Paraneptunicella aestuarii: one gene and its partner. The protein of the gene in region 2 interacts with the protein of the main gene of each other region in a pairwise test. Links are inferred from orthologs where the notes say so. Each region holds a gene or a part of one and is shown on either strand. Other genes may lie near its edges. The genes, in order: accC and ribD.

Region 1 (12,503 bases), 1.0 Mb from region 2 along the record:
CACGTACACCAGGAAACACGTCTTGTGGCTTCATATTAGAAATCAACGATTGGTAATGCTTGTTTTTCTGTTCAGCCAGCGCCAGAAATTCTTGCTCAGAAAAGCGCTGTTCACTTTGATCCAGAATGAACTTCAACGAATTTAAGCGATCAATACCTTTCAACTGCTCGTTACTTTCTTCATCGAAATGCACACCGACCTGTTCTGCAATATGTTTCCAGGCCAGAAAATGATAATGAGCCGTGTCGGTTAACACACCATCCAAATCAAAAATAACGGCTTTTTGCGCTGAACTTGCACTCATGAATACACCTCAATTTCAGGAATTGACTGTTTGAAAATTTAGCTGAGCATTGATGCCGCTCTTCAGTGACACGGTTTGCTCATAACAATACACAGTAATCTCGTCGCCCGATAACAACTGCAACTGCAACCCCTGCTTATCCATGTGAGCCTTGATTTTGCGCCCCTGGTAACTAATCACCTGAGTCACCGACTGCCATTGTTCAGGCATAGCCGGCTGAAAATACAAGCCCTCTTCACGTAAACGCACGCCCATGAAGCCAAACACAACACAATTCCAGGCTCCCGCCATACAGGCAGTATGTACACCGTATTCGGTGTTGTGATGCAAATTATCCAAGTCCATACGCGCCGAATCACCAAAGAATTCATAAGCTTTTTCCATGTTGCCCACTTCGGCGTACAGCATACTGTGAATACAGGAAGACAAGGTTGAATCATGGGTAGTTAAGGGCTCGTAATAAGCCAAATTGCCACGTTTCTGTTCTTGGGTAAAATCATTGTCGCCAAGTAGCATTGCCAGAATCACATCGGCTTGCTTGAGCACCTGAAAGCGATAAATCACTAACGGATGATAATGCAGCAATAATGGCGATTTTTCTGCCGGATGATTAGCGACATCCCAGACTTCTTTATCCAGGAATGAATCATCTTGTGGATGTAAATTGCGTTGCTGATCAAAGGGCAGATACATTTTATCGGCCATTTTACGCCACTCTTCGACTTCACCATCATCAAGGTTCAATCTAGCTTTTAGCGCGGAATATTCAGTGACGGTATCCAATTGCAGCTTTTGTAATGCTTCAACAGCAAATAGCAAATTCTGTTTTGCCATGTAATTGGTGTAAAAGTTGTTGTTTACAATAGCTGTGTATTCATCAGGGCCAGTCACACCATCAATACAGAACGCACCACCTTTATTGCTATTGAAGTGGCCTAATTGTGCCCATAATCGAGCAGTTTCAATCAGGATTTCCACGCCATATTCACGCATGAACTGCCAGTCGTTCGTTGCCCTGAAATAGGTTCTCAAGGCAAAAGCAACGGCGGCATTAATGTGATATTGAGCGGTACTGGCAGGAAAAAACGCCGAACACTCTTCACCGCTAATAGTGCGCCATGCAAACAAAGCCCCTTTGTCGTGCGACATCTGACGCGCACGTTCACGCGCTTTATCCAGCGTATGATAACGATACAACAGCAATTGTTTGGCGATTTCAGGCTGAGTGAGCGCAAAGAAAGGGATAATGTAAATTTCAGTATCCCAGAAATAATGACCATCATAACCAGGGCCAGACAAGCCTTTGGCAGCAACAGCGGATGTCCCATTACGGCCTGCTGATTGGAATAACTGAAACATACTAAAACGCAAGCCTTGCAACATATCGCCAGATTGTTCATCTTGCTCTTCATCAGAGAGCGACATTTCCAATTCAGCATTACGCCAAAAATCGTTATAAACCCCTACATGACGCTGTTTAAGAGCTTCATAATCAGACTCTAATAACTGAGCCATTGCCTGTTGGCTAATTTGTTTAACCTGCTCGGCATCTTTACCGCTATGAAACAGCACATATCGCGTTAATTCGGCGCTTGAACCGGCAGGAATCGTGATTTTATCCGCTTCACCAGCAAGCAGAGTTCGGCTTTCATTGCCTAATTTCAGGCTGTCATGGCAAATGGTTGAGACCAGCGTATCAACGCCTTCGATCGCATGAATACAACGAACGAAGTCATTTCCTCTTTCAGTATTTAATAAGGATAAGGTATCAGAAATAGACAACTCACCCGCTCTTGGATCATCGGGATTCGTGACCATCCCATAAGCATCGTCAATATCAGGAGTGAGTGTTAATTCCAGATCTTGATCAACCGCCGTAAATACCAGTTTCAAGCACAGAAGATTATCTTGCGCGACAGAAACAAAACGCTCAGCGTCAACCTTACCCTGACCGCCACGTTTAAATTGATATAACTTGCTGCGAGAGAGAATTCCCGTGCGCATATCAAGCTGTCGAAAATGCTCAACAATGTCATGCTCACCAGCGAATTCAAAGCCAATCTTCTTGGCGTTAGGGACTTGCAATAACTTGTCGTTATAAGTAGCAAAAGCATAAGCAGATTCGCCATACGGGATAGGTTCGCGGCTATATAAACCATTTAAGTAGATGCCTTCGCAGCTAATCTCATTACCCGCATGTTGAGATGGGTTTGCACCACGAGCTTGCCATCCCTCTTCAGGCGTTCCACGTACACCAATAAAGCCGTTCCCTTGAGAGAACAGGGTTTCTGACAACCTTAAATTAGTGACGGCTTGCATGTCTTCATGCAATACCCAGGATGGCTCTGACTCGATGTTCAACATCTCTAAACTCACACTCGCTTGTTCAAATTTGTTTCAGGTTTAGATCTAGTATTACTGCATTAAAGAATCTTTGCAATCGTTTGCAAAAGATTTATTTCCATGTAAGAATTTAGTTAACCTAGTGTAAAAACTGCGAGAAACACTCAAATGGAAAACACTCAGATAGCCCAACAAGCTGCAACCCAAAGTAACGGGCATCTCCGTGTTTTGCTGGCGTTGATTAGCACTTACATCGTGTTTGCGATTTTGTTAAACAGCGTCGGAACCGTGATTTTGCAATCCATTTCCAGTTTTGGCGTAAGCAAAACCTCAGCCAGCACTTTAGAAGGTTTCAAAGACATTCCTATCGCAGTGGTTTCTTTCCTGTTTGCCGCTTATTTGCCTAAATTTGGCTTTAAACGCGCCATGCTCACCAGCATGTTGATTGTTGCCAGCACCAGCTTGCTCATGCCGATTGTGGGTAACTTTATGATGACCAAGCTGCTGTTTTTGTCGGTTGGCGTTAGCTTCGCGCTGGTAAAGGTCTCGGTTTATGCCTTGATAGGAAAGGTTTCCCACAGTAAAACAGCTCATGCCTCCAATATGAACATAGTTGAAGGGTGCTTTATGGTTGGCGTACTAATGGGTTATTGGCTATTTGCCATGTATATCGACCCGGATCATCCTGAATCCATGCAATGGCTGTCGGTTTACTGGCTTTTAGCTGGTATATGCATGGCGAACTTCTTATTGCTTTGGTCTACCGACCTTCCTGAAGACAAGCATGAATCAGAACAGGTTTCGGGCAATAGCTTTGCCTCCATGTTGAAACTGGCTTGGCTGCCCTTTGTGGTAATGTTCGTGATTTGCGCTTTTTTCTACGTGCTAATAGAGCAAGGTGTTGGAACCTGGTTGCCCACGTTCAACAACACAGTGCTGAATCTGGCGAACCACATCAGTGTGCAAATCACCAGTATTTTTGCTGCGTGCCTGGCTATTGGTCGTCTATCTGCCGGGGTTGTTTTGCGTAAGCTTAACTGGTTCCCTTTCCTGATGATTTGCCTGTTTTCCATGGCAGGGCTGATATTATTGGTTATTCCGATGGCTCCGGAAAATACGGGGGGCGAGTTGATTCAAAGCTGGTCAGCAGTCCCATTAGCCGCTTTTATTCTGCCATTGGTTGGCTTATTTATGGCGCCGATTTACCCGGCGATTAACTCCGTTGTATTAAGCTCGCTTCCTACTCATCAGCATGCTGCAATGACCGGCTTGATTGTGATCTTTTCCGCACTTGGCGGCACTTTGGGTAGTTTGACCACGGGCATGATATTCGAGCATTTTGATGGCCAAACAGCGTTCTATTTTATGTTGTGCCCCATCGTGATTTTGGTGATTTCACTGAGTATCTATAAGAAGCTTTTACCTGCGGCTCATGCGGATTGATCTTCTGATTGCTCTCTACTTACTCTTCATCATACTGATGAATATCAACATCTCAATTCCCCCATAGCAAACGCCCATAAAAAAACTGCGCTCTAAATACATAGAGCGCAGTTTTTAAAATCAGGATAAGAGATTTCTTAAGTTTATTGAGCTTCTTCCTCGTGTTGCAACTTCCATTCAAGATACAGAATGTTAGTGCCACCATTACGGAAGTTCTGGTCTGACATAATACGTTTTTGCAGCGGAATATTGGTCTTGATACCGTCAACAACCAATTCATCCAATGCATGACGCATACGGGCAATAGCAACATCACGACTCTCACCATAAGTGATCAGTTTACCGATCATCGAATCATAGTAAGGCGGTACTGTGTAACCAGAATAAATGTGAGAATCCCAACGCACTCCCATGCCACCCGCAGGATGGAATCGAGTAATAGTTCCAGGTGATGGAATGAAAGTTTTCGGATCTTCAGCATTAATACGGCACTCGATGGCATGGCCTCGAACACGAATTTCTGACTGGTCGATAGACAACGGCTGACCTGCAGCAATACGTAATTGCTCCTTAATCAAGTCAACGCCAGTAATCATTTCAGTCACCGGATGCTCAACCTGAATACGTGTGTTCATTTCAATGAAATAGAACTCGCCGTTTTCATACAAGAACTCGAAAGTACCCGCACCACGATAGCCAATATCCACACACGCATTACAGCAACGCTCACCAATGCGAGCACGCATCTCAGGAGTGATACCTGGTGCTGGCGCTTCTTCAACCACTTTCTGGTGACGACGTTGCATAGAGCAATCACGTTCACACAAGTGAACCGCATTGCCCTGACCATCAGCCAGAACCTGAATTTCAACGTGACGTGGGTTTTCAAGGAATTTCTCCATATAAACAACGTCGTTGTTGAAAGCAGCTTTCGCTTCAGCCTTGGTCATCGCGATAGATTCAAGCAAATCTTTCTCATTATGAACCACACGCATACCACGACCACCACCACCACCGGCAGCTTTAATGATAATCGGGTATCCAATACGCTTGGCGATAGATTTGTTAGTATCGCCATTTTCACCTAGAGGCCCATCAGAACCCGGTACGCATGGAACACCCGCTTTCTTCATCGCTTCGATAGCAGAAACCTTATCGCCCATCAAATTGATGGTGTCAGCTTTAGGGCCAATGAAGATAAAGCCGCTTTTTTCAACCTGCTCAGCAAAATTAGCATTCTCAGCCAAAAAGCCATATCCAGGGTGAATAGCAACAGAATTGGTAACTTCTGCCGCAGCGATAATAGCGGGGATGTTTAAATAACTTTCTGTTGCTGATGCACGACCAATACAAATAGATTCGTCAGCCAACAACACGTGTTTGAGATCTTTATCCGCCGAGGAATGCACAGCTACCGTCTTGATGCCTAACTCTTTGCAGGCACGCAAGATCCGTAGGGCAATCTCGCCACGGTTTGCAATTAGAACTTTATCCAGCATAGTGCACCCGCTTATTCGATAACGAACAGCGGCTGGTCGAATTCGACCGTGCCTTGGTTTTCAACCAAGATCTCTTTTACAACACCAGCTTTGTCACTTTCGATTTGGTTCATCATCTTCATCGCTTCAACGATACAAAGCGTGTCGCCCACTTTTACAGTGTCGCCAATTTCAACGAAGGCTTTCGCACCTGGAGAAGATGAACGGTAGAAAGTGCCAACCATTGGAGAACGAACAATGTGACCTGAAGGCGCAGCAGCAACTGGCGCTTCCGCAGCCGCAGGCGCAGCAGCGGCTGGAGCAGGGGCTGGTGCAGGAGCTGTATAAGTAGCTGGAGCCATAGCATACGCCGGGGCAGCACTGTAGCGGTTAATACGTACAGATTCTTCACCTTCAGTAATTTCCAACTCAGCAATACCAGACTCTTCTACCAGCTCGATGAGTTTTTTGATTTTTCGAATATCCATGGGTCAGTCACTCATTATAAAAATTAAAAATTAAGATTGCGCAGACAGTTTTGCTACTGCCGCTCGCAACGCGAATTCGTAGCCCAATGCACCGAAACCACAAATCACCCCTTGCGCAACATCCGCCAAATAGGAGTGTTTACGGAAGGGTTCACGGGCGTGAACATTAGACAAATGCACTTCAATAAAGGGAATGGCTACACTTAGTAATGCATCACGAAGAGCAACACTGGTATGGGTAAAAGCGCCAGGATTGATAATAATGAAATCCTGACTTCCCATAGCATTGTGGATCTTCTCGATCAACAAATGCTCGGCATTGCTCTGATAATGCTCCAAGGTTACGCCTAATGTTCCGGCTAACACATCCAGACCATTAACGATATCTTGCAAAGATTGAGAACCATAAACCGCTGGCTCACGCTTACCCAGCATATTTAAGTTAGGGCCATTAAGTAATAAAATCCGCATAAACTCTCACCTAAAATACGCTATTTTGCATACATCTTCGCAATTAAGCTGCCAAAATGGAGAAAAATGCAAAGCAACCTGATTTTTCGCCAAAATTGAAACACAAATGCTAATTATAGGCGCATCTGCATAAATGACAGCAATTTACTGGTCTTATCAGCGACGATAAGCACAAAGTTCTACTATTTCACACTTAAAAAAATTAAGCAACGGCAAGCGAGGTAAAATTTTTATCACAAATAGATTAAATTTAAAACTATTTCCCCGACAATTTGCGAGAAAAATTACTACCAAGCAGGTAATAAATCACCATCAAAACTAACCTAAGTATCAAAATTCTTCATTTTCGAGTATTTTCTGCCTCAAATAACGATTATTTCTAACAAATCCCTCCAATATTCCAATAAATTTTCATATGAAAGGCTGCAAATGAAATTTCAGGTTAATTTTTTAACCTGAAAATATAAAAAATGATTGCTTCTACCTGTATCCTCTCTAATATAAAAAAATACTCACGACTCAACTTAATATCTGGACGGAGACAGTTGTGCCTGTACACCACATACACCACCCCTTACTGGAACATAAAATTAGCCTCATGCGAGAGCTAAACATTAGTACGAAAAGTTTTCGCGAGCTCGCCAGTGAAATAGGCAACCTTCTAACTTACGAGGCAACACGTCACCTTCCGACAGAAGAAGTTGAAATAATGGGATGGCAAGAAAAACCCATCAAAGTTAAGCGTATTGTGGGAAAAACTCTCACTTTAGTACCTATTTTGCGCGCAGGATTGGGAATGTTAGACGGCGTAATGAGTCTGGTTCCCACCGCCAAAGTCAGTGTTGTAGGTTTATACCGAGATGAAGAAACATTAGAGCCTGTAGCTTATTTCGATAAGGTCGTTAAAGACATCCACCAACGAACAGCGCTGATCGTGGATCCCATGCTCGCTACGGGTGGAACAATGAAAGCCGCTATTGAGCTGATCAAAAGCAAAGGCTGTACCGATATTATGTGCCTGGTATTGCTGGCTTGTCCTGAAGGTATTAAGACGATTACCGATGCTCACCCCGACGTCGATATTTACACAGCAACCATTGATGAGGGACTCAATGAAAAAGGTTATATCATCCCTGGTGTGGGTGATGCTGGAGACAAGATATTCGGAACTCAATAATTAAATAACTAAATTCAATAACTGCGGATTCCGGCTTAAAAACAGGAATCCACAGTTATCCGTTACCCGATATTAATCACTTCAAAGCGCGATTAATATGCTCAGCAAAGCGATCTGCCGGCATAAACCCCGTCACTCTGGCTCTTTCCAATTCTGTTCCATTCACATCAAAAAACATAATGGTCGGCAGCCCTAACACGCTAAAGGCTTCCTGGAACTCCAAATTTTCAGGCGTGTTGTCGGTAAGATCGATTTGGAATAGCTCGGTATTCGCTAATACGGCTTTCACTCGAGGATCCGGAAAGGTGTATTTTTCAAATTCCTTACAAGCCACACACCAATCCGCATAAAGGTCGATCATTACCGATTTACCCTGAGCATTGGCTTGCGCGACTTTTTGTTCAAAATCAGCGTAATTCTTCACAATCTTGAACTGCAAATGCGCCATTTCTGTACCAACTTGCTGTGCAGTTTCCGGCATCAAAGAATCACGAATTTTTTCATAACCATAAATGGCAGAAGCAAACATTCCCAAGAAAATGACAACCGTTCGAACACCCTTCCAGAAGGTCAAGACCGTTTGTTGATTCTTCTCATAGTAGTAACCAAACATGGCTAAGCCTAATACGCCCCAAACCATGCTTATCCAGAAACCACTATACATGCGTTCAACGAACACCAGCGCCACAGCCAGCATCATAAAACCGAACGTCACTTTAACCACATTCATCCAGTTGCCAGCTTTAGGTAGCAACTTACCGCCAGTCACAGCAAAGGCAACCAGTGGAATACCCATGCCAAAACTAAGTACGTAAAGCGCCGTAAAGCCCAACATCAAATCGCCGCTTTGCGCGATATAGAGCAAAATAGCGGTTAACGGTGCTGTAGTACAAGGCGACGCCACTAATCCGGAAATCGCTCCCATCACAAACACGCCAAAGTAACTGCCGCCTTTTTGCTGGTTGCTCAGATTATTCAGTTTAACCTGCCAACTTGACGGCAATTGCAACTCATATGCTCCAAACATCGCCGCAGCCAAGGCAACAAACACCACGATTAAAACCGTCAAAATGGCAGGGTGCTGTAATGCTGCCTGAAACTGCACACCCGCACTGGCCACAACCAACCCTAACAATGAATAGGTCAGAGCCATCCCTTGAACGTAAATCAGAGACAAACTCAACGTATGACTGGTGTTAGCGTTCTTTCCTTGTCCCACAACAATGCCAGAAATAATGGGATACATGGGAAATACGCATGGTGTGAAAGCAAGGCCAATACCCAGCAACAAAAAGCCTAACAATGTTAAAAACATACTGTCCTGGCTTTTTAGCAAATCCAGTAACTGGAATTGTTCAGACACAGGCGCGCTTGAACTTTCTTGCTCTTTAATCGATATAACCGAAGAAGGTTCTGTTGCATGGTTGCCAGAATCAGTTGCCTTGGCAACTACCTCAGACAAATACACAACCTTTGTCGTAGGCGGGTAACACAATCCGAGCTCGGCACAGCCTTGATATTGGATCTTAACCACACCATCGTTAATGGAATGCTTTATAGGAAACTGAACATCTACGTGCTCAAAAAAGACATCCGACACGCCGAAGAATTCATCTTCTATTTCGCGAGCTTCAGGGAAAACAGGCTCCCCCAACTCGGCCTGTTTCACCACGGTTTTAAATTGTTTCTTGTAGAGGTAGTAACCCTCAGCAATTTGCCAGCTGAGCGTTAGTTGATCGTCCTTTTGATAAAAATCGAACTGAAATGCCTGATCCACAGGCAAGAATTCCGGCTGCTCCTGGAACAGATCTGACATAAAGTCATTTTGCTGCCCCTGAACATGGAACGTAACACTAATAAAGCAAAAGAAAATCCAAAAAATACGAGCAAATAGAGGGTTTATTTTATTCATTTAACACTTTTTCTTATCCAATCTGCGTAATCTTCACTGGCATGACTAATATCCAACACAACCCATTCAGGCAAATCATACGAATGTAATTCAAACATACTTTCACGAAGCTCCTTTTCCACTGATTTTTTGGTTTTAACGATCACCTGGCATTCCTGATCCTGCTGAACCGTCCCTTCCCACATGTAAACAGAAACCACTCCGGGAACAATGTTCACACATGCAGCCAACTGGGATTTAACCGCACGATATGCAATATCTCTCGCCACCGACATATTGGGGCAAGTACACAAAATTACGCAAAAGTCTGACATAACAGCTCCTATGACCTGCAACACTGCTCGATAATTTCACAGCAATGTCATGATAAGTGATAAACTTGGCTACCAACAGGCATTTTTAGCTGGCGTTCAGAGGAACAACCATGCATGCCCGTTAAAATTTCATCTATTGAGAAATCAACATTTACCACAATGTTGTTCCTTTAAAATTAGAACAAATTGGGATTACCGTGTTTTTTAAATTATTCATTCTGTTTGCCGTCATGCCTATTGTAGAAATTTCCCTGTTGTTGCAGGTGGGTGACATCATCGGCGGCTGGAACACTTTGGCGATTGTGATCATCACGGCATTTATTGGTGCATCACTGGTTCGCCAACAAGGAACACAAACCTTTGTTCAAGCGCAGCATAAAATGCATCAAGGACAGCTTCCCGGTCAAGAGCTTGCCGAAGGATTATTATTATTAATTGCTGGCGTGCTATTAGTTACCCCGGGATTTATTACCGACATTATCGGCCTGCTGTTTACCTTGCCCATCACTCGTCCTATGATTGCCAGCTACCTGGTTAAAAACTTCTTCAATAAAATGACGATGAATGCCAATCAATCGTTTACCTACACCTATCACTCAGAACATCACCGTTCAAATTCACAATCCCAAGAAGACATTATTGAAGGTGAATTTCGCCGAACCGACAATCCTGCAATCAAGGATGTAAACAACGATAAAGAACAGCCTTAAACCACACTACCTTTCAAGAGATGATGATATACATCAGCATGACGAAGAGGCTCTAAGAAAATCCTTAATATCGCCGTCATGCCGCACAACAATGCCGCACAACGATGCGGCATCCAGAATGCATTGGTGTCATTCCAAATTCATTTCGGAATCTCTGGCTTAAACGTCAAATAGAGCATTTTATTAACCAGAAATCACCGCTTTCGCCGAACAATGAAAAAAAATACAAATTTTTTTAAAAAAGATCCTTGAGATCATTGCTGCCACCCCCATTTACGCTGGCAACAAATTCAACGGAGTAGATCATACGGTCTACTCGAATGTTTTATTGAGTTCCATAAGGAACAAAATTAAATCTAATCTTGCATATTTCAGGAGATTGAAAAGATGGCAATTCGTCCTTTACACGATCGCGTAATCGTTAAACGCCAAGAGCAAGAAAGCAAATCTGCTGGTGGTATTGTACTAACAGGCTCTGCCGCCGAAAAATCAACTCGCGGTAAAGTTGTTGCTGTTGGTAATGGTCGTATTTTAGAAAACGGTGAAGTTCGTGCCCTAGATGTAAAAGTTGGCGATATCGTTGTTTTTAATGATGGTTACGGTGTGAAAACCGAAAAGCTTGATGGTGAAGAAGTGCTTATCATGAGCGAAAACGATATTTTGGCCATCGTTGAATAATCGCTAAATAGACATCATCAAACCGTTTTTTCAGTTTTAAAAGAATTTTGAGAGGAAAATAAACAATGGCAGCAAAAGAAGTCCGTTTTTCCGACGACGCTCGTGCAAAAATGCTTAACGGCGTAAACATCCTTGCTAACGCAGTAAGAGTTACTTTGGGTCCTAAAGGCCGTAACGTAGTTTTAGACAAATCTTTCGGCGCTCCTACAATCACTAAAGACGGTGTATCTGTAGCCAAAGAAATCGAACTTGAAGACAAGTTTGAAAACATGGGCGCTCAAATGGTGAAAGAAGTAGCGTCTAAAGCAAACGACGAAGCAGGTGACGGTACAACTACTGCAACCGTATTAGCGCAAGCTATCGTAACCGAAGGTTTGAAATCAGTTGCAGCGGGCATGAACCCAATGGATCTGAAACGCGGTATCGACAAAGCGGTAGCCGCTGCTGTTGAGCAACTAAAAGCCCTTTCTACCGAATGTAAAGACAGCAAATCTATCGCTCAGGTAGGTACTATCTCTGCTAATGCTGACGAAGAAATCGGTAACATCATTGCAGAAGCAATGGACAAAGTAGGTCAAGAAGGTGTTATCACTGTAGAAGAAGGCCAGGCTCTGGAAAACGAACTGGACGTTGTAGAAGGTATGCAGTTCGACCGTGGTTACCTGTCTCCTTACTTCATCAACAATCAGGAAAATGGCACTGTTGAACTAGACAACCCATACATCCTGCTGGTTGACAAAAAAGTTTCTAACATTCGCGAATTGCTACCTACTTTGGAAGCTGTTGCAAAAGCATCCAAGCCTCTGTTGATCATCGCTGAAGACGTAGAAGGCGAAGCATTGGCAACATTGGTTGTAAACAACATGCGCGGCATCGTAAAAGTAGCGGGCGTCAAAGCACCTGGTTTCGGCGACCGTCGTAAAGCCATGTTACAAGACATCGCAACGTTGACTGGCGGTACTGTTGTTTCTGAAGAAATCGGTATGGAACTGGAAAAAATCCAGTTAGAAGATTTGGGTACAGCAAAACGCGTAGTTATCAATAAAGACAACACAACGGTTGTTGATGGCGCGGGCGACCAAGACGCAATCCAGGGTCGTTGCGCTCAAATTCGTCAACAAATCGAAGAATCAACTTCTGACTACGACAAAGAAAAACTGCAAGAGCGTTTGGCTAAATTGTCTG
Region 2 (12,475 bases):
GTGTTTCAACCACTTCCAGCCCATAACCAGACAAGGCATGATACTTTTTAGGGCGGCTTAATAGGCGCATCTTTTTCACGCCCATGGTTTTCAATATCTGGCAACCAACTCCAATGGTGCGAGAAGTGCCATTCCACTTGGCCTTGGCCTGCGCTTCCCCGTTATCTTCAGCTTCAAACTGCTTCACCATTGATAGCAATTCATCATCGCTTTCCTGATGTCCAAGAATAACCAGTACACCACCTTCAGCTGCAATCTTCTGCATTGCCTTTGGTAAGCTCATGGTACGTTCTACGGAGCGATCAGAACACAATACGTCGCTGAATGTATTGCGCAAATGCACACGTACGATAGTGGGCTCTTCCGGATCAATCTCACCTTTACGCAACGCAAAGTGAACTTCATTGTCGATATGATCTTTAAAGGTGACTAACTCAAACTCACCAAACTCGGTGGGTAACTTACACTGAGCCACTTGCTCAATGGTGGTTTCATTCAAATTACGATATTCAATCAAATCCGCAATCGTACCGATTTTGAGATTATGACGTTCTGCGAATGCTTCCAGTTCTGGGCGACGCGCCATCGTACCGTCTTCATTCAGAATCTCAACGATGACCGATGCCGGCTCGCATCCCGCCAAACGCGCCAAATCCACTCCCGCTTCGGTATGTCCTGCACGGTTTAACACCCCGCCATCTTTTGCAATCAGAGGGAAAATATGACCCGGTTGAACGATGTCAGAAGCCTTCGCATCCTTGTTCACCGCCGCTAATACAGTGCGCGCTCTATCAGCAGCAGAAATGCCCGTTGTCACGCCTTCAGCCGCTTCAATAGACACTGTGAAGTTTGTGGAAAACTGAGCCCCGTTATTTTGCACCATCAAAGGCAAATTCAAACGTGCGCAACGCTCTACCGTCATAGGTAAGCAAACCAGGCCCCGAGCGTGAGTGACCATGAAATTAATGGCTTCTGGCGTAACATGCTCAGCCGCCATAATCAGATCGCCTTCATTCTCACGATCTTCATCGTCCATCAATATCACCATTTTTCCCTGGCGAATATCCTCAATAATTTCCTGAGTTGTGTTCAATGCCATGCAATGACTCCTATTACTCAACTTTTAACCACGGAATAGTTGCTGGCTTATCTCAAATAACCATTCTCTGCCAGTACCGACATGCTAATGTCGGCACTTTTGCCTGACTCGGCAGCTTTATCACCCATCATTAAACGCTCCAGATAGCGAGCGACAACATCCACTTCGAGATTTACCTTAGTGCCTGTTTTGTAATGTTGAATGATGGTTTCTTTCAATGTATGCGGAACCAGCGTTAATTTAAACGCAGCACCGTTAACATCATTCACTGTGAGGCTAACGCCATCGACAGTGACAGAACCTTTCTCAGCTAGATATTTAGCCAGGTTGTCGGGCGCTTTCACCCAGATTTCCCAGGTTTGACCCAAATCATGAATAGACTGAATTTCGCCCACGCCGTCGACGTGGCCGCTGACAATATGGCCACCAAAGCGAGAGGTTGCCATCATTGCTTTTTCCAGGTTTACAGCTTGCCCTTTACGATAATGAGCAAAGCCTGAGCGCTTGATGGTTTCAATTGATACATCAGCAACAAAATAGCCTGAACCCAGCTCAACAGCCGTTAAACACACGCCGTTAGTGGCAATACTGTCACCGATCTTAACGTCACCAAGATCCAGTTTTCCTGTTTGAATGGTAATACGTTGATCATTCCCTCGGGGCTGCATATCGCTAATTTCCCCAAGAGATTCAATAATTCCTGTGAACATTTCAGTTAGATTCTCTCTGAATGAATAGGTTGAATACTGATTGTCAGTCCGTACAGCTTACTCGTACATCTTACCGGGAGCTCTCATCCGCTACTTCGGGATAACGCACGCCAGCGGTGATTTTAATGTCATTCCCAACCATACGCAGATCAGTCCAGTTCAGCTCGTATGCTTGATCCATTGCTTCAATTTCTGGAATTTCCAGACTTCCCTGAGATGGATTCCCCAATAACTTGGGCGCAATGTAATAAATGACTTCATCCACCAATTGCTGCTGCATCATAGCGCCCAGCATATTAGCACCGGCTTCCACCCAAACCCAGTTAATGTGTTCTTCTGCCAGCTCTTTCAAGGTTTCACGCAAATCAACCTTGCCCTTGTACATAGGCGCTTGCCATTGGGCAACGTGCTCTGGAATTTGAGTATTATGAGAAAGGTTCACCACCAGCACATCCCCCGGAATTTGGAAGATTCTCAATTTATTGTGAAGCTGGTTTTTACTGTCGATGATCACGCGAAGTGGTTGTCTGACCTTGTCTTCGGCAAGCTCTTCTTGCGCTTGGCCTAATTCGCTATAGCGCACATTGAGAGAAGGATCATCTGCAAGCACAGTACCGGAACCGGTTAAAATGGCACAACTTTGAGCTCGATGACGCTGCACGTCAGAACGCGCATCAGGCCCTGTAATCCACTGGCTAACACCGTTTGCCAACGCGGTTTTACCGTCAAGGCTAGTGGCCATTTTCGCCGTTACCCAAGGCAACCCCTGTTGAACAACTTTGATAAAGCCTTTATTAAGCTCATGCGCTTCGTTTTCAAGCAGGCCACATTCAACCTCAATACCGGCATCACGCAACAGTTGTAAACCAGTTCCGGCTACTTTATGAAAAGGGTCTTGGATTGCTGCGACCACTCGGGCAACACCAGCTTTGATTAAGGCTTCTGCGCAAGGTGGCGTACGTCCATGATGGCTGCATGGCTCAAGGGTTACATAGGCTGTCGCACCTTTTGCGTTATCACCTGCCATACGCAAGGCGAACACTTCCGCGTGAGGTTCTCCGGCTTTCTGGTGATAGCCTTCACCAATAATTTGTCCATCTTTAGTAATAACACAGCCAACTCGAGGGTTAGGAGAAGTCGTAAAGCGCCCTTTCTCGGCAAGTTTCAAAGCTCGCGCCATCATCGCGGCATCAACAGCAGAAAATTCAGACATTTAATCACCCAGTTTGGCAATCTCTTCACCAAACTCCTTAATATCTTCAAATGAACGGTAAACGGAAGCAAACCTGACATAAGCTACTTTATCAAGCTCTTTAAGCTCCGCCATGATCAAATTCCCTACCATTTCACTGGACACTTCACGCTCGCCAGTTGCGCGCAGGGCAGACTTAATTTTTGTTACGCTTTGTTCTACTTTTTCAGTGCTGACAGGACGTTTTTCCAGTGCTCTTAACATGCCCGAACGAAGCTTTTCTTCGTCGAAAGGCTCACGCTTACCATCACGTTTGACCACTCTTGGCATCACCAATTCAGCCACTTCAAATGTAGTAAAACGTTCATGGCACTGAATACACTCGCGGCGGCGGCGGATTTGATGTCCAGCAGCGACCAGACGAGAATCAATCACTTTTGTTTCCTGTGTAGAACAAAAAGGACAATGCATATCGTTTCCTAATCAAACTAATCCGGTTGATTTCAACAGGTGAAATCCACGAATCTCATTCCTAAAGCTCTCGGTTTTCTGCAAGCTGAATACTGTTAGCACTGTACGAAAACGCCTAACCTATAGAATGAAAGTGCGTAGTATAACGTCGTATTGCCTTAAGGAGTAACTTTCCTGTTACTTTGCTGGCGTAAACAATGCTTTGCTACGCAAATCAGGGTGTATTGAACCAATCCCGAGACATGGAGACAGCAATAGCGCTACTGCTGTCCTTTCTCCTCTTCCTCTTTTATTTTGCCAGATTCAATTGTTTTGTCTGATTGGATAGCTTTTTCAGATTGAGCCGCCACCTCATCGGCGGCAGAAGCAAGTTCAGCAGGGCTAAGCGGCTTTTTGTCTGCGCCAGCTTCGGGCTTTTCCTCCGGAGCATGTTCCTGTTGCTGAGCACGTCTATCACTTCGTCTGTCCATTGGATGGTCAGCATGGGAAGCCACTGGACGAAACAGTTTGTTAGCCATATCACGAATAATCAAATTCACGTTTTCACTGGTAAACCCGAGGAAAAAGAACAACATCAAAAGATAAGGAAAGTTGTTTAATTTCTGATCTTGCATGGCATAGCCGGAGCTTATCAAGGCAACAACAACCATACCAAGTACAGGTGCCAGAATAATTCGCGGGAACATTAAGCTGAATTCCGAAGCGGTATAACGGCGCTCGCGACACACTTTATTCAAGTTCACCAATGAACAACTGAATAGGCCAAACCAACTCCAAAACACCAGTTCCACGATCCACATCGAGCCGGGATGATATAACCATAAGAAGCTTAATTGCGGACGCAGCTCTTCATGAGCACTGATCATCATTTCCTTGCGAGCCTTCAACTCTTGCTCAGACAAAGAGCCCAGTAATCCAATAGCATGTTTAAGCTCTTTTGATAGCTGTTGTCCATCAGGAATAGATTTGAAATCAGTATTGTCAGCGACAGCCTCCAATTCCGTCCTAAGCGAATCAATATCAACCGATGTCAAGACACTAGCTAAATCGGAACCGTCCAAATCCGGCATATAAACCAGATTATTGGCAACATTCACCCTCTGAACAATGGCTGTTACCTTCTTCATCAACATAGCGCGCTGCTTGAGAAAGTGTTTTTTCAAATCATTGTTTTTTGCTTCAAAGGATTGCTTGTAGGCGTTGATCTTTACGTCATCATAAAAACGAAACAGTGCATTATCATTAAACCTTAAATCGAAATACCCTGCGCCATTTCTCAGCTGCGCATCAGCAATTTGGTAAACCTCCTCGTAACCGTTTGTCTCGTCATAGTTATTTTCTTTAACGGGTAATTCCCTATAGGTCACTTTCCAGGAGCAAGGTGTAACTTCCTTATTTAACTTCCCTTTCGCGCATCGTTCATTGGTATTGCCTTCCATAAACTGAAAGCTCAAGTAGCCAATAATAGCGAGCAAAAACAAAAGGATAGTTACTTTGTAGGCTTTTTCGGCTTGAACAAAATAGGATTCAAAAATAACGCTGTTTGGAGTCTTGCTGGGAGATGGCATAACAATAAAGGTAAGTAATAAAGCAATACTGTTCAGTATGACAAAGAATGTCCCCAAGGCAAGTATTTGACTCGTAAGAGTAATGTGAGAGCAATTGAAGAGCTGGAAATAAAAAAGCGCAGTAATTTTCTGCGCTTCTCTTCTCTATAATTAATTTAATTCTTCACAAGCTTTGCTTATGCGTACACAGGGTACTTGGCACACAACGCCTTAACCTGCTCTTTTACGCTGTTGCGGGTTGCTTCGTTGTTGATATCATCCAACACATCACAAATCCAGTTAGCCACTTGTTTGGCTTCTTCCAAACCAAAGCCACGACGAGTTATCGCTGGTGTACCAATGCGTAAGCCAGAAGTCACAAATGGAGAACGAGGATCGTTCGGTACAGAGTTTTTGTTTACCGTAATATTGGCGTTACCTAAAGCCGCATCTGCGTCTTTACCTGTGATGTCTTTATCAACCAGATCCAACAGGAACAAGTGGTTTTGGGTACCGTTGGAAACCACCTTATAACCGCGTTCCATCATTACAGCCACCATCGCTTGCGCATTATCAACCACTTGTTGTTGATAAGCTTTAAACTCGGGTTGCAAAGCTTCTTTGAATGCTACTGCTTTAGCTGCGATAACGTGGCAAAGAGGGCCACCTTGACCACCAGGGAATACCGCGCTGTTCAGCTTCTTGTAAATAGCTTCATCGCCACATGAAGACAAAATCAAACCGCCACGAGGACCCGCCAATGTTTTATGAGTAGTGGTCGTTACTACATGGGCATGTGACATTGGGCTAGGATAAACGCCTGCGGCAACCAGACCAGCAATGTGTGCCATATCCACCATCAAATAAGCACCGATGCTGTCAGCGATTTCACGGAACTTGGCCCAGTCAACAATGCCTGAATAGGCAGAGAAACCGGCAATGATCATTTTAGGCTTGTGTTCTTTGGCTAACTGCTCAACTTGCGCGTAATCAATCTCGCCCGTTTCTTCGTTCAAACCATATTGAACAGCGTTGTACATTTTGCCAGAAAAGCTGACGCTAGCGCCGTGAGTCAAGTGACCACCATGAGCCAGGCTCATACCCAATACCGTGTCTTTAGCATCCAACAAGGCCATAAAAACCGCAGCATTCGCTTGTGAGCCTGAATGCGGTTGAACGTTGGCATAATCAGCACCAAACAGTTGTTTAGCACGCTCAATGGCCAGTTCTTCCGCTTTATCTACATATTCACAACCGCCGTAATAACGCTTATGCGGATAACCTTCAGCATATTTGTTTGTTAACTGAGAGCCTTGAGCTTCCAGAACTCGTGGGCTACAGTAGTTCTCAGATGCAATCAACTCAATATGCTCTTCCTGACGCAAGGTTTCTTGCTTGATAGCTTCAGATAATTCTGGATCGAAATCCGCAATAGTCATATTACGTGACAACATCGTATGTCCTCAAAAGATAGTTAGGGAAGGAAAAGTCCTGTTATTCTAGCCATTATCAAAGGGTTCGTACAACCAAGTAAAACGCATCTTTTATACATATTATCCCTTTATACTTCTCATTTTCGTCTAATCGGTAAAAACCTTAGAACTATTTTATCCCAAGAGCAGTTTGTAACCGGACTAGCCACACGCCAGAATGGTAAACATTACTAATAACCAACACGAAATACATTTATAATTTTTATGTATTTCTATCTAATGCTGAAGGACTGTAAAGATATCGCAACGGATCAGGCATTTTCTCTCATTTTCCGGGCGTTTTGACATTCTATTGCTCAGAAATAAGGGGGAAAGTGTTTTTCTTACCGATTTAACCATGATCGATATGGAAAATAATGGTTCAAGCATTCCAACCTATGTTTGTCTCCATTAGAATACCGGCATCAAAAAAATGGATACTGTAATTCTATGTCTCAATACGTATATACGATGTCTCGCGTGGGCAAAATTGTCCCACCCAAAAAAGAAATTCTTAAAAATATTTCACTGAGCTTCTTCCCCGGTGCCAAAATCGGTGTGTTAGGTCTCAATGGTTCAGGTAAATCGACACTACTACGCATTATGGCGGGAGTTGATACCGATATTGAGGGTGAAGCCAGACCACAACCGGGATTAAAAATCGGTTATTTGCCGCAAGAACCCAAACTGGACGAAAGCAAAAATGTGCGTGGTAACATCGAAGAAGCCGTTGCAGATGTGGTTCATGCACTTAAGCGCATTGATGAAGTCTATGCCGCTTATGCTGATCCCGATGCCGACTTCGACGCACTGGCAAAAGAGCAAGGTGAACTGGAAGCCATCATCCAAAGCAAAGACGGCCATAACCTTGATAACGCTTTGGAACGTGCTGCCGATGCACTTCGTCTTCCACCCTGGGATGCTGAAGTATCCAAGCTATCCGGGGGTGAACGTCGTCGTGTGGCACTATGCCGTTTGTTGCTTGAAAAACCGGATATGTTGCTACTCGACGAACCCACTAACCACCTTGACGCAGAATCGGTAGCCTGGTTAGAACGCTTCCTGCACGACTACGAAGGCACTGTTGTAGCCATTACCCACGACCGTTACTTCCTCGACAATGTAGCAGGCTGGATTTTGGAACTTGACCGTGGCTACGGTATTCCTTGGGAAGGCAACTACTCTTCATGGCTGGAACAGAAAGAAAAACGTCTGGAACAGGAAGAGCGTGCTGAAACAGCCCGTCAGAAATCCATTAAACAGGAATTGGAATGGGTTCGTAGCAACCCTAAAGGACGTCAGGCAAAGAGCAAGTCTCGTATGTCTCGCTTTGAAGAATTGAACAAAAACGATTACCAAAAGCGTAATGAAACCAATGAGTTATTCATTCCACCGGGTGAGCGTTTGGGTGATCAGGTTATTGAAGTCAGTAACTTAAGAAAAAGCTACGGCGATCGTGTGCTTATCGACGATTTAAGCTTCACTATGCCTAAAGGTGCAATTATCGGTATTATCGGCCCCAACGGTGCGGGTAAATCAACCCTGTTCCGCATGTTAACGGGTCAGGAACAACCGGATTCAGGCGAAATCAAACTGGGTGAAACCGTTCGCATTTCCAGCGTTGACCAGTTCCGCGACCATATGGATGGCAACAAAACCGTTTGGCAACAAATCTCAAATGGTCAGGACATCATCCAGATTGGCAGCTTTGAAATTAACAGCCGAGCTTACGTTAGCCGCTTTAACTTTAAAGGTAATGATCAACAGAAGTTCATTAAAGACTTGTCGGGCGGTGAAAGAAACCGTGTTCACTTGGCTGAGTTGTTAAAAGCCGGCGGTAACGTATTGCTGCTGGACGAACCGACCAACGACCTTGACGTTGAAACCTTACGAGCCTTGGAAAACGCCCTGTTGGAATTCCCGGGTTGTGCCATGGTTATCTCGCATGACCGTTGGTTCCTCGACCGCGTAGCCACGCACATTCTTGACTATCGTGATGAAGGTAAGATCAACTTCTACGAAGGTAACTACAACGACTATGAAACCTGGCTAAAAGATAACTTTGGTCAGGATGTGGTTGAGCCTCATCGCCTGAAATACAAGAAGATCGGGTAACCATCAGGGTCTGTAAACGATTTCTGCTGCGTTATAGCCTGTTTCCATAGGTTTAGCATGGAAGCTACAAAGAAGAACTGGAAGAAAAGAAAAATAGCAGTCCCAACAAGGGGTTGGCTGTTGGGACTGCTTTAGAGTGAGGAGCAAAACTCCTCGGGTGTGACAACAGGGAAGTACCCGAGTCGAGAAGAAGCATTAACCTGCTGTCACAAACCCGGGATCAAGACATCGCCTAATCTCGATCCCAAGTAAACGTTTCCAGGGAGGCTGTATCAGCTCCCTGAAATTAACCTTCCTTAGAAAGCGTATTTAGCTGAAAGCTGGATACGGTTCATATCGCCTTCTGCATCGTTTTCCAAAGTACGGTTTGCATAGCCATACTCAGCACCGAATGTGATCTTGCTGTTTGGAGAGTACAAAAGGTTAACGTGAGTGCTGTAAGTGCTTTCGGTAACACCTGTACCCGTCAAACTGACATCGTTGTCGGCCTGGAATTTTGAGTAAGTCAAGGTACTGCGCCATTGGTCATTCCAAACGTGACGATAAGCGATCGCGTATCCGTAGGAATCAATCGCTTCAAGTTCGTTGGCAGCATTCAACACCGCACCATTTGCCGCGTTAATACCTAAATAACGACCTAAACCAGAACCTGTATTGAACATCAAACGTAAATCGTCTGCGCCCAATTTGATTTTACTGGTGATGCTAATGCCGTAGCCAGTTTCGCTGGTATCAATGACATCGCCGCTTTGGTAAGCAAGTTGACGCACCATACCGGCAACAGCAACGTGACCCCAGTCAGCTTTGTGAGTGTATCTGGCAATCAAATCTGGAACCGAGTTGTCGTCAGTCACGATACGACCACCGCCACCGTATGGTGTTACGGTCGTTTCAGGGTTTTCCAACGCGATCTCGAAACCATTATTGCTATAACGGATCATGGATTGACGTACGAAGATAGTACCGTCTGTCACACCGATGAAGTCCAGCGTTTCCGGTAGCGCGGTGACGTCCTGGAACGTACTCCAGGTTTGACCGAACAACCAGTTACCGTACTTAAGGAATGCGTGACGAACACGAGGAGAATACGAGTTAGATACACGTTCATCACCATTTGGTGTCGCTTGCATATCGAACTCAAGCACACCAGTCATTTTCTCACCATCGATCACAGTATCCGCAGCAAAACGGAAACGAGACTGTCTGGCGTGCATATCAAACTGGGTTGACTCTTCAACACCACCCACTGGCGTTAAACCTGGAATGTAGAAGTCTCTTCCAAGATTACCAGAAGACAATGTGCCTGAATCGTAGCTACTAAACATGGAATCAACTTTGATGTAACCGCTAAACTTAAAGTTAACGTCACTTGCTGAATCCGCCAATACTGCAGGGCTAGCCATCATAAGGCCAAGCACAACGGCAGTGCTGATAGAGGTTCTTTTAACGGAGCGAGTTGTTTTAGGGGTGTTGTTAGTGCGTGTCATAATTATTGTTCCTGCTTAAAACTCCACCTGACTTTGACCCAAACTATTTTCCTTGCCCATAGGACTTTGGTCTGAGTCGGACTAAAGTCCGATACATCAGGCACTTGGCATTTAATAAAGTCGCACTCAGCAAATTTACTAGAACGAGCTACCCTTTACTTAATGTGTGAAGGCTAGCACGCTCTAATTAACGCTATATTTAAACGAATTCGAGAGGCAACCCCATGAATACGACAACAGCAAATCGCTCATACTTCATAGATGACGAGCTATACGCCAAAATGTATGCTCAATCTATCGAAGCTCCTGAACAATTCTGGGCTGAGCAGGCAGGTATCCTGCAATGGGAAACTCCGCCTCAAAAAATCAAATCCTGTAACTATTCCAAGGATAGTGTTTCCATTAAGTGGTATGAGGATGGAGAGTTAAACGTCACCGTAAACTGTATCGACCGTCATTTGGCAGAAAGAGCAAATGACATCGCTATTTTATGGGAAGGTGACCAACCGGGCGTCAGTCAAGAAATTACCTATCAAAAGCTTCATGATGAAGTATGTAAGCTAGCTAACGCCATGCGTGACATGGGTGTCGGCAAAGGTGACCGTGTAGCCATTTATATGCCAATGGTGCCAGAAGCGGCATTTGCCATGCTGGCATGTGCCCGAATCGGCGCGGTTCACTCTGTTATTTTCGCCGGCTTTTCTCCTAACGCTATCGCAGACCGCATTAATGACTGTGAAGCGAAAATGATTTTAACGGCTGACCATGTTCGTCGTGGTGGCCGTGCCATTCCTTTAAAAACCAATATTGATCAGGCTTTGGCAAACGGTGCTTGCCCTACCATTGAAAATACCATTGTATTTAACTGCACAGGGGCAGATCTGCAATTAGGTGCCAATGAACATTGGTGGAATGAAGTGGTTAACAAATATGAGCCACAATGCGCACCAGAGATCATGAATGCAGAAGATCCACTATTTATTCTGTATACCTCTGGTTCAACCGGTAAGCCTAAAGGCGTGTTGCACACCACTGGCGGCTATCTGGTTTATGCAGCACTGACTCACAAGTACATTTTCGACTATCGTCCTGGTGACATCTATTGGTGTGCCGCTGACGTTGGCTGGATCACAGGCCACTCTTACATTGTTTATGGCCCGCTTGCCAATGGCGCAACTACCGTCATGTTTGAAGGTATTCCAACCTATCCTGACGAGCGTCGCATTGGTCAAATCGTTGATAAATTCAAAATCAACATCCTGTATACCGCACCAACGGCTATTCGTGCATTAATGGCAAAAGGCACTTTCGCAGCCGAAGGCTCTACCCGTGAAAGCTTGCGTTTATTAGGATCGGTTGGTGAACCCATCAACCCGGAAGCGTGGCATTGGTATCATGAAAACATCGGCAACGGTAAATGCCCCATTGTTGATACCTGGTGGCAAACCGAAACCGGTGCAACACTTATCGTTCCATTACCGGGCATGTCTACTCAAAAACCGGGCTCAGCAACCAAACCTTTCTTCGGTATTGAACCTGCATTGCTGGACAACGAAGGTAATACGCTAGAAGGCGCAACCGAAGGTAATCTGGTCATTAAAGATAGCTGGCCAGGCCAGGCTCGTACCCTGTTTGGTGATCATGAACGCTTTGTACAAACCTACTTCAGCACTTACGATGGTTACTACTTCACGGGTGACGGTGCTCGCCGTGATGAAGATGGTGACTACTGGATCACTGGGCGTGTGGACGACGTATTGAACGTGTCAGGCCACCGCTTGGGTACAGCAGAAATCGAAAGTGCACTGGTTGCTCATCCATCTATCGCAGAAGCTGCGGTTGTGGGCTACCCTCACGACATCAAAGGTCAGGGCATTTACGTCTATGTCACACCTATCGCGGGTGTCGAAGTGAATGACGAACTTACCGATACCATCCGCAAATGGGTCAGAACTGAACTTAGCCCAATTGCGACTCCTGATTTAATTCAATGGTCAGATGGCCTTCCGAAGACAAGATCAGGTAAAATCATGCGACGTATCCTTCGTAAAATCGCCGCCAACGAATATAGTCAACTAGGAGACACATCAACACTTGCTGATCCCAGCGTAGTTGATAAGCTAATAGAAAATCGACTAAATAGATGACTAGTTGGCTAGTCTGGGAAATGCTGTATAAATGATTACATTGCTGATTGCTGATGACCATCCACTATATAGAGATGCATTACGCGGGGCCTTAAACGCCCACATGGATGAAGTTGAAATACTCGAAGCTAGTGATATGGGTCAGGCAATTGAGCAATTACAACAAAACAAGGATATTGATTTGTTGTTACTGGATTTACATATGCCAGGTAGTCAGGATTTATTCGGCTTAATC

The links.
Region 1: the proteins of ribD (region 2) and accC interact in binary tests that used the Escherichia coli proteins (3 or more experiments, as listed by UniProt). The link is inferred for Paraneptunicella aestuarii from one-to-one orthologs.

Annotation. Positions count from the first base shown.
Region 1 is NZ_CP074570.1:4,310,029-4,322,531, forward strand. Bases 3,412-6,376 are described here. They hold accC (acetyl-CoA carboxylase biotin carboxylase subunit), read right to left. Parts: upstream 5,590-6,376; coding sequence 4,234-5,589; downstream 3,412-4,233. Other genes in these bases: KIH87_RS16805 (MFS transporter), read left to right, coding at 3,412-4,090; accB (acetyl-CoA carboxylase biotin carboxyl carrier protein), read right to left, coding at 5,601-6,056; aroQ (type II 3-dehydroquinate dehydratase), read right to left, coding at 6,087-6,376. Also shown: pgmB (beta-phosphoglucomutase), read right to left, coding at 1-304; KIH87_RS16800 (glycoside hydrolase family 65 protein), read right to left, coding at 320-2,668; more of KIH87_RS16805, read left to right, coding at 2,816-3,411; more of aroQ, read right to left, coding at 6,377-6,527; upp (uracil phosphoribosyltransferase), read left to right, coding at 7,126-7,704; KIH87_RS16830 (protein-disulfide reductase DsbD), read right to left, coding at 7,781-9,616; divalent-cation tolerance protein CutA, read right to left, coding at 9,613-9,930; KIH87_RS16840 (FxsA family protein), read left to right, coding at 10,161-10,640; KIH87_RS16845 (co-chaperone GroES), read left to right, coding at 11,028-11,318; groL (chaperonin GroEL), read left to right, coding at 11,384-12,503. UniProt on the Escherichia coli protein: This protein is a component of the acetyl coenzyme A carboxylase complex; first, biotin carboxylase catalyzes the carboxylation of the carrier protein and then the transcarboxylase transfers the carboxyl group to form malonyl-CoA.
Region 2 is NZ_CP074570.1:3,315,345-3,327,819, forward strand. Bases 952-3,888 are described here. They hold ribD (bifunctional diaminohydroxyphosphoribosylaminopyrimidine deaminase/5-amino-6-(5-phosphoribosylamino)uracil reductase RibD), read right to left. Parts: upstream 3,023-3,888; coding sequence 1,880-3,022; downstream 952-1,879. Other genes in these bases: ribBA (bifunctional 3,4-dihydroxy-2-butanone-4-phosphate synthase/GTP cyclohydrolase II), read right to left, coding at 952-1,099; KIH87_RS12535 (riboflavin synthase), read right to left, coding at 1,147-1,809; nrdR (transcriptional regulator NrdR), read right to left, coding at 3,023-3,472; KIH87_RS12550 (hypothetical protein), read right to left, coding at 3,733-3,888. Outside these bases: more of ribBA, read right to left, coding at 1-951; more of KIH87_RS12550, read right to left, coding at 3,889-5,097; glyA (serine hydroxymethyltransferase), read right to left, coding at 5,217-6,473; energy-dependent translational throttle protein EttA, read left to right, coding at 6,942-8,606; KIH87_RS12565 (DcaP family trimeric outer membrane transporter), read right to left, coding at 8,903-10,093; acs (acetate--CoA ligase), read left to right, coding at 10,318-12,240; KIH87_RS12575 (response regulator transcription factor), read left to right, coding at 12,272-12,475. UniProt on the Escherichia coli protein: Converts 2,5-diamino-6-(ribosylamino)-4(3h)-pyrimidinone 5'-phosphate into 5-amino-6-(ribosylamino)-2,4(1h,3h)-pyrimidinedione 5'-phosphate.